One region of the Salmonella sp. HY31 genome, then DNA from elsewhere that is predicted to be linked to it. Evidence: predicted binding sites of a transcription regulator. Region 1 holds the regulator's gene; the other holds the start of a gene.
The links. Region 1 encodes CRP, which controls carbon source genes, mostly activating them, when cyclic AMP is high. Its sites were predicted from a motif close to ATGTGANNNNNNTCACAT; they were not measured.
Positions count from the first base shown of each region.

Region 2: the regulator CRP is predicted to act here: its motif matches at 2,391-2,408, upstream of deoC (deoxyribose-phosphate aldolase).

Region 1 is NZ_CP170479.1:379,035-383,249, reverse strand. It holds gene ACE15A_RS01715 (hydrolase) at 1-255, shown strand, start outside; gene ACE15A_RS01710 (YheU family protein) at 252-470, shown strand; gene ACE15A_RS01705 (phosphoribulokinase) at 522-1,391, shown strand; gene ACE15A_RS01700 (OsmC family protein) at 1,487-1,891, opposite strand; gene crp (cAMP-activated global transcriptional regulator CRP) at 2,199-2,831, shown strand; gene ACE15A_RS01690 (YccS/YhfK family putative transporter) at 2,880-4,215, shown strand, end outside.
Region 2 is NZ_CP170479.1:857,889-862,103, forward strand. It holds gene ACE15A_RS04015 (YjjW family glycine radical enzyme activase) at 1-758, opposite strand, end outside; gene ACE15A_RS04020 (YjjI family glycine radical enzyme) at 730-2,280, opposite strand; gene deoC (deoxyribose-phosphate aldolase) at 2,540-3,319, shown strand; gene deoA (thymidine phosphorylase) at 3,442-4,215, shown strand, end outside.

The DNA of each region.
Region 1 (4,215 bases):
TATCGTCAGTGTAGCGCCATGCCGTTGCTTAACCAGATTGCTAAACCGACGCTGATTATTCATGCCAAAGACGATCCGTTTATGGATCATCATGTGATCCCTAAAGCGGAAGATCTGCCCCCACACGTGGAGTATCAGTTAACTGAGCATGGCGGACACGTAGGATTTATCGGCGGTACGCCGCTGCGCCCTGAAATGTGGCTGGAACGCCGAATTCCTGACTGGCTGACAACGTATCTGGAGGCGTCATCATGATCATTCCCTGGCAGGGGCTCTCCCCCGACACGCTGGACAACCTGCTCGAAAGCTTTGTGTTGCGCGAAGGCACCGATTATGGTGAACATGAACGTTCGCTTGAACAAAAAGTCGCGGACGTAAAACGTCAACTGCAATCCGGCGAGGCCGTTCTGGTATGGTCTGAATTACATGAAACGGTCAATATTATGCCGAAAAAACAGTTTCGCGAATAAAACGCCTTTGACGGCAATACATTATTATTAAAGCTTAATCATGGAGTTGCCATGTCAGCCAAACATCCGGTGATAGCAGTAACAGGGTCAAGTGGCGCGGGGACCACCACCACCAGCCTCGCGTTTCGTAAAATTTTCGCGCAGTTAAATCTGCACGCCGCCGAGGTGGAAGGCGACAGTTTTCATCGTTATACCCGCCCGGAAATGGACATGGCGATCCGCAAAGCGCGCGACGCCGGGCGGCATATCAGCTATTTCGGGCCTGAAGCCAATGACTTCAGCCTGCTGGAACACACTTTCATTGAGTACGGGCAGACGGGTAAAGGCCAGTCACGTAAATATCTGCATACCTATGATGAAGCCGTACCGTGGAATCAGGTTCCCGGCACGTTTACACCCTGGCAGCCGCTTCCCGAGCCGACCGATGTGCTGTTTTATGAAGGACTGCACGGCGGCGTCGTCACGCCGCAACATGATGTCGCGCGTCATGTTGATCTGTTGGTTGGCGTGGTGCCTATCGTCAACCTCGAATGGATTCAGAAACTGATTCGTGACACCGGCGAACGTGGACACTCCCGTGAAGCAGTGATGGATTCCGTGGTGCGCTCCATGGACGACTACATCAATTACATTACGCCGCAGTTCTCCCGTACCCATATTAACTTCCAGCGCGTGCCGACCGTCGACACCTCCAATCCGTTCGCCGCAAAGGGCATTCCGTCGCTGGATGAGAGTTTTGTGGTGATCCATTTCCGCAACCTGGAAGGGATCGATTTTCCCTGGCTACTGGCGATGCTCCAGGGCTCGTTCATTTCTCACATTAATACATTAGTGGTGCCGGGCGGCAAAATGGGACTGGCGATGGAGCTGATTATGTTGCCGTTGGTACAGCGATTAATGGAAGGCAAAAAAATCGAATAACCGCGTTGAAACGCCCGATGGCGCTACGCTTATCGGGCCTACGGGATAAAAACTGGTAGGTCCGATAAGGCGAAGCCGCCATCAGATAATGATAATCACGCCGCAATCACTTCATACGAATGGGTAATATGGACCGCTTTTTCCAGCATTAGCGCCACCGAGCAATATTTTTCCGCAGAGAGATCAACAGCGCGCGCGACGGCAGCCTCTTTCAGATCGCTGCCGGTAACCATAAAATGCAAATTAATGTGCGTAAACAGGCGCGGCGCGTCTTCCCGGCGCTCGGATGTCAGCTTCACTTCGCAGTTGGTGACATTCTGACGCCCCTTTTGTAGGATCGATACCACATCAATAGCGCTACATCCGCCAGCCGCCATTAATACCATCTCCATCGGACTCGGCGCTTTGTCACCGGAGTTGCCATCCATTAAAATCTGGTGGCCGGAGGAAGACTCTCCGAGGAACGTGAGTCCTTCAACCCACTTTACACGCGCTTGCATATTTCGTAACTCCAATGTTTCAATTTTCCTGAAAGATTACGCGCATACAACAAAACTCGCAATGGAAGGCGACTTGGGTCATGCTGAAGCGAGACACCAGGAGACACACGGCGAAAGCTATGCTAAAACAGACAAGATGCTACAGTAATACATTGACGTACTGCATGTATGCAGAGGACATCACATTACAGGCTACAGTCTATTTTCGTAGCCCTCTTCCCAGGTAGCGGGAAGCATATTTTTGCAACCCCAGAGACAGTGCCGTTTTCTGGCTCTGGAGACAGCTTATAACAGAGGATAACCGCGCATGGTGCTTGGCAAACCGCAAACAGACCCGACTCTTGAATGGTTCTTGTCTCATTGCCACATTCATAAGTACCCGTCAAAGAGCACGCTGATTCACCAGGGTGAAAAAGCAGAAACGCTGTACTACATCGTTAAAGGCTCCGTGGCAGTGCTGATCAAAGATGAGGAAGGGAAAGAAATGATTCTTTCTTATCTGAATCAGGGTGATTTTATTGGTGAATTGGGCCTGTTTGAAGAAGGCCAGGAACGCAGCGCCTGGGTACGTGCGAAAACCGCATGTGAGGTCGCTGAAATTTCCTACAAAAAATTTCGCCAATTAATCCAGGTAAACCCGGATATTCTGATGCGCCTCTCTTCCCAGATGGCTCGTCGCTTACAAGTCACGTCTGAAAAAGTAGGTAACCTCGCCTTCCTCGACGTCACCGGGCGTATCGCTCAGACGCTGCTGAATCTGGCGAAACAGCCCGATGCCATGACGCACCCGGATGGGATGCAGATCAAAATCACCCGTCAGGAAATTGGCCAGATCGTCGGCTGCTCCCGCGAAACCGTTGGTCGTATTTTGAAGATGCTGGAAGATCAAAACCTGATCTCCGCGCATGGCAAGACCATCGTCGTCTACGGCACCCGTTAATCCCGTCAGAATGGCGCGTTTTATCATGCGCCATTTTTGTTTGCATCGATGTGGCGAAGACTGATTTATCACCCAGAGATTAATTACGCACTACGGCAAACGCTGGTGCTGTGCCTGCCTGTGGCTGTCGGTTTATTGATAGGCCAGCTACACCTGGGATTACTTTTCTCTCTCGTTCCCGCCTGCTGCAACATTGCAGGTCTGGATACACCGCACAAACGCTTTTTTAAACGCCTGATCATCGGCGCGTCGCTGTTCGCCGGATGCAGTCTGGCAACGCAACTCCTGCTGGCGGAATCCGTCCCCCTGCCGTTGATCCTGACCGGGCTCACGCTGGTGCTTGGCGTGACGGCGGAAATTAGCCCACTTCATGCGCGGCTACTGCCAGCGTCGCTGATTGCCGCCATATTTACCCTGAGCCTTGCGGGATACATGCCCGTCTGGGAGCCGCTGCTTATTTATGCGCTGGGCACCCTATGGTACGGCGTGTTTAACTGGTTTTGGTTCTGGCTATGGCGCGAACAGCCGCTGCGCGAGTCATTGAGTTTGTTATATCGTGAACTGGCCGATTACTGCGAAGCGAAATACAGCCTGCTCACCCAACATATCGATCCGGAAAAAGCGCTGCCTCCCCTGCTGATACGCCAGCAAAAAGCGGTCGATCTCATTACCCAGTGTTACCAACAGATGCATATGCTTTCGGCGCACAACAATAATGATTACAAGCGCCTACTGCGGGCTTTTCAGGAAGCGATGGATTTGCAGGAACACATCTCCGTCAGCCTGCATCAGCCGGAAGAGGTACAGAAACTGGTAGAACGCAGCCATGCGGAAGAGGTAATTCGCTGGAATGCGCAAACGGTCGCCGCTCGCCTGCGCGTGCTGGCGGATGACATCCTTTATCATCGTCTGCCGACGCGCTTCTCTATGGAAAAACAGATTGGCGCGCTGGAGAAGATTGCCAATCAACATCCTGAAAACCCGGTAGGCCAGTTCTGCTATTGGCACTTCAGCCGAATCGCCCGCGTGCTGCGTACTCAGCGACCGCTTTACGCCCGCGACCTGATGGCCGATAAACAGCGTCGCCTGCCACTACTCCCGGCGCTGAAAAATTATGTGTCGCTTAAATCGCCGGCGCTACGCAACGCCGGACGCATTAGCGTAATGATGAGTATCGCCAGTCTGATGGGCAGCGCGTTGCACCTGCCCAAACCGTACTGGATCCTCATGACGGTGCTGTTTGTCACCCAAAACGGCTATGGCGCGACGCGCGTACGTATTCTGCACCGTTCGGTCGGAACGCTGGTCGGCCTGGTGATTGCCGGCGTCACGCTGCACTTACATATTCCCGAAAGCATTACGCTGGCGGTCATGCTGGTACTAA
Region 2 (4,215 bases), 480 kb from region 1:
TCGCCATAGACGCCATGCGCATGAAAGGCATTCAAACGCACCGGAACCTCGCCCAGCGAAGTAATAAACGCTGCCAGTGAATCGATATGCGCCGCATAGTCCACCTGATCCGGGATAACCAGCAACCGCAGCTCCGCCAGTTTTCCCCGCGCAGCAAGAAAGCGGATACTGTGCTTAATACGCGCGTTATCACGCCCGGTCAGACGGTGATGACACTCACTCTTCCAGGCTTTCAGATCGAGCATTACGCCGTCGCAAACCGGCAGTAGTTTTTGCCAGCCGGTCTCGCTTAACTGACCATTACTGTCCACCAGACAGGTCAACCGTTGTAACAGCGGATCGGCTTTGATCGCCGTGAACAGCGCCACAATAAACGGTAATTGCGTGGTTGCCTCTCCGCCGCTGACGGTAATACCTTCAATAAACATCGATGCTTTACGAATATGACGCAGCACATCGTCAACGCTCATGGTCTGCGCCATTGGCGTTGCCTGCTGTGGGCACATTTTCAGGCAGGTATCACATTGCTCGCAGACGTCCGACCGCCATACCACTTTCCCGCCATCAACGCCGAGGGCGTGGTGGGGACACTGCGATACGCATTCCCCGCAGTCGTTACAGCGTCCCATCGTCCACGGGTTATGGCAATTCTTGCAGCGCAAATTGCAGCCCTGTAAGAATAATGCCAGGCGGCTGCCCGGCCCATCGACGCAGGAAAACGCAATGATCTTACTGACTAAAGCGCATCTGTTGTTCATGGCTGACTACGCGTGGCTGTCGTTCCAGGATACGGGTATTACGTGCGGCTTCTTCCCCCAGCCAGGTGGTATTGGTGCGCGAGCCTCCGGCGCGAAATTTCGTCAGATCCGACAGGCGCACCATATAACCGGTGACGCGCACCAGATCGTTGCCACTCACATTGGCGGTAAATTCCCGCATCCCGGCTTTAAACGCGCCAAGACAAAGCTGGACCAGCGCCTGCGGATTACGCTTGATGGTTTCGTCCAGCGTCAGAATGTCGCTGATCCCGGCATGATAAAAGGCGTGATGCGGCGCGACGGTTTGCAAATGGGTGATAGGGTCCGGTTCATCGCCATATGGCAGACGCGCGCCCGGCGTGGTGCCGATATCGGAACTGATGCCAGACTGGGCATGGAGCAGCGCCCGTTGCTTCCAGCCATACTTCACTGGCGTATTTTCGACAAAATCCGCCAGTTGGGCGCTAATACGGTAGCCCAGCTCGTTCGCCGTTTCATTCTTGCCGTAACGGGCGTTCAGGCCCGCGTTTTCGCACAGCAGGTTCACGGCTTCCGCCAGCCCGTACATACCGAACATTGGCGCAAAACGTTCGGGATCGATCAGACCTTCCTGTACAAGAAAGCTATTCTCAAAGAAATGTGACTTTTCATAAAGGAATTCACATCGTGAATTAATGATAGCGATCTGCTGTCGGCAGTAGTGCGGTAGCGTGCGTGAAAAGAAGTCATCGACAGACGTACTGCGTTCTGCCACAGCTTTCAGGTTGAGACGTACCAGCGTACTGCCGCCGCCGGCAAGCGGTAGCGAGTTATAACAACTGACGATGCCATAATGGCCTTTTGTGAAAATTTTATCATTTACCGGGCCGTTGGAAATGTGTGGCTTACTGCATTCGCAAATGTTTTTGGCGACCTCCAGCAGCAGATCGTCTGGCGTAATTTCCGCATCATAGATAAACGTCAGGTTAGGCGCTACCTGCTTTAGCTCGGCATCGGCGCGCAAAATCGCTCGTGTGACAGGCGTATCGGCAGGGCCAATATTGGCATGCATAAAGGCGTCTGGCAGCGTTCTGTCGAGATAACGCCAGAAACGTTTTATTCGAATATCGATCTCATTTTGTGTTAGAATTCTAACATACGGTTGCAGCAACGCATCAAGCTGACCGAGATAAACCGGCATGGACGTCACGGAAGGAACGTGATGATACAGAATGGTGAGTAGGGATAACGCATCATCCAGATCTTTCGCGCCTTCCAGTTCCAGCCACTGTGAACCGTTAGCCAGAAAACGGGCGTAATCGGGCAACACGTAGCGCGGTTTGAAGGGGGCGTGCCCCTCAAACATATCGCAAATGACGCCTTCATCCAGCGCCTGGCGGGCATCTTCCGGCAGGGCGGGATAAGGCAGGGCGTTTTCAGCTTCCAGCGCCAGAAAATGGCGTTTTTGTTCAGGCGTGAGCACCGGGCTGGTCACAATTTGCTGGCAACGCTGCTGGAGCGCAGTTTCGCATGAGGCAGGCATCTTCGTTTCCTCTTTATGCCGGGACAATGCGCTATTGTAGAAAATGGCGGCAAAACGACTTTGATCCTGATGCGCTTATCGCCCGGAGAACAGGCGATGATAGGTAAATAATTTGATTCAGATCTCATTACAGTAATGCAAATTTGTACGTAGTTTTCATTAACTGTGATGTATATCGAAGTGTAATCGCGAGTGAATGTTAGAATACTAACAGACTCGCAAGGTGAAATTTTATACGGCAATGCCGTTGGAGAATGTCATGACTGATTTAAAAGCAAGCAGCCTGCGTGCGCTCAAACTGATGGATCTGACCACTCTGAACGATGACGACACCAATGAAAAAGTGATCGCTTTGTGTCATCAGGCAAAAACTCCGGTCGGGAACACGGCGGCGATTTGTATTTACCCACGTTTCATCCCGATTGCACGTAAGACTCTGAAAGAGCAAGGCACGCCGGACATCCGCATTGCAACGGTGACTAACTTCCCGCATGGCAATGATGACATCGATATTGCGCTGGCGGAAACCCGCGCGGCAATCGCCTACGGCGCCGATGAAGTGGACGTGGTATTCCCGTACCGCGCGTTGATGGCGGGTAACGAGCAGGTGGGTTTTGGCCTGGTGAAAGCCTGTAAAGACGCGTGTGCCGCAGCGAACGTATTGCTTAAAGTGATCATCGAAACCGGCGAGCTGAAAGAAGAGGCGCTGATTCGTAAAGCGTCTGAAATTTCCATTAAAGCGGGTGCAGACTTTATTAAAACGTCTACCGGTAAAGTGCCAGTGAACGCCACGCCGGAAAGCGCGCGTATCATGATGGAAGTGATCCGTGATATGGGCGTGGAAAAAACCGTAGGTTTCAAACCGGCGGGCGGCGTACGTACAGCGGAAGACGCGCAGAAGTTCCTCGCGATTGCAGACGAACTGTTTGGCGCTGACTGGGCAGATTCTCGTCACTACCGCTTTGGCGCTTCCAGCCTGCTGGCAAGCCTGCTGAAAGCGCTGGGTCACGGCGACGGTAAGAGCGCCAGCAGCTATTAATTGTTGCCTCTTCTTTTGTAGGCCGGGTAAGCGTAGCGCCACCCGGCAAGTGGGTTTGATGCCGGATGCGCCTGAATCCGGCCTAAAGCCGGCCTTCTACTCTTTTCCCTCAGGAGGGTATCGTGTTTCTCGCACAAGAAATTATTCGTAAAAAGCGTGATGGTCATGCGTTGAGTGACGAAGAAATTCGTTTCTTTATCAACGGTATTCGTGACAACACTATCTCGGAAGGACAGATTGCCGCCCTGGCGATGACCATCTTCTTCCACGATATGACCATGCCGGAGCGCGTTTCGCTGACCATGGCGATGCGGGATTCCGGTACTGTTCTTGACTGGAAAAGCCTGAATCTCAATGGCCCGATTGTCGATAAGCATTCGACCGGCGGCGTGGGGGACGTGACGTCTCTAATGCTGGGGCCAATGGTAGCGGCCTGCGGCGGCTATGTGCCGATGATCTCCGGTCGCGGCCTCGGACATACCGGCGGTACACTCGATAAACTGGAAGCGATCCCGGGCTTCGATATCTTCCCGGACGACAACCGTTTCCGCGAAATTATTCAAGACGTGGGTGTGGCGATTATTGGGCAAACCAGCTCGCTTGCACCGGCGGACAAACGTTTTTACGCCACCCGCGATATTACCGCGACGGTGGACTCTATTCCGCTGATCACCGGTTCCATCCTCGCCAAAAAACTGGCTGAAGGGCTGGATGCGCTGGTGATGGACGTAAAAGTCGGCAGCGGCGCGTTTATGCCGACCTATGAACTCTCGGAAGCGCTGGCTGAAGCGATTGTCGGCGTGGCGAACGGCGCGGGAGTTCGCACCACGGCGTTGTTAACCGACATGAACCAGGTGCTGGCTTCGAGCGCGGGTAACGCGGTGGAAGTGCGCGAA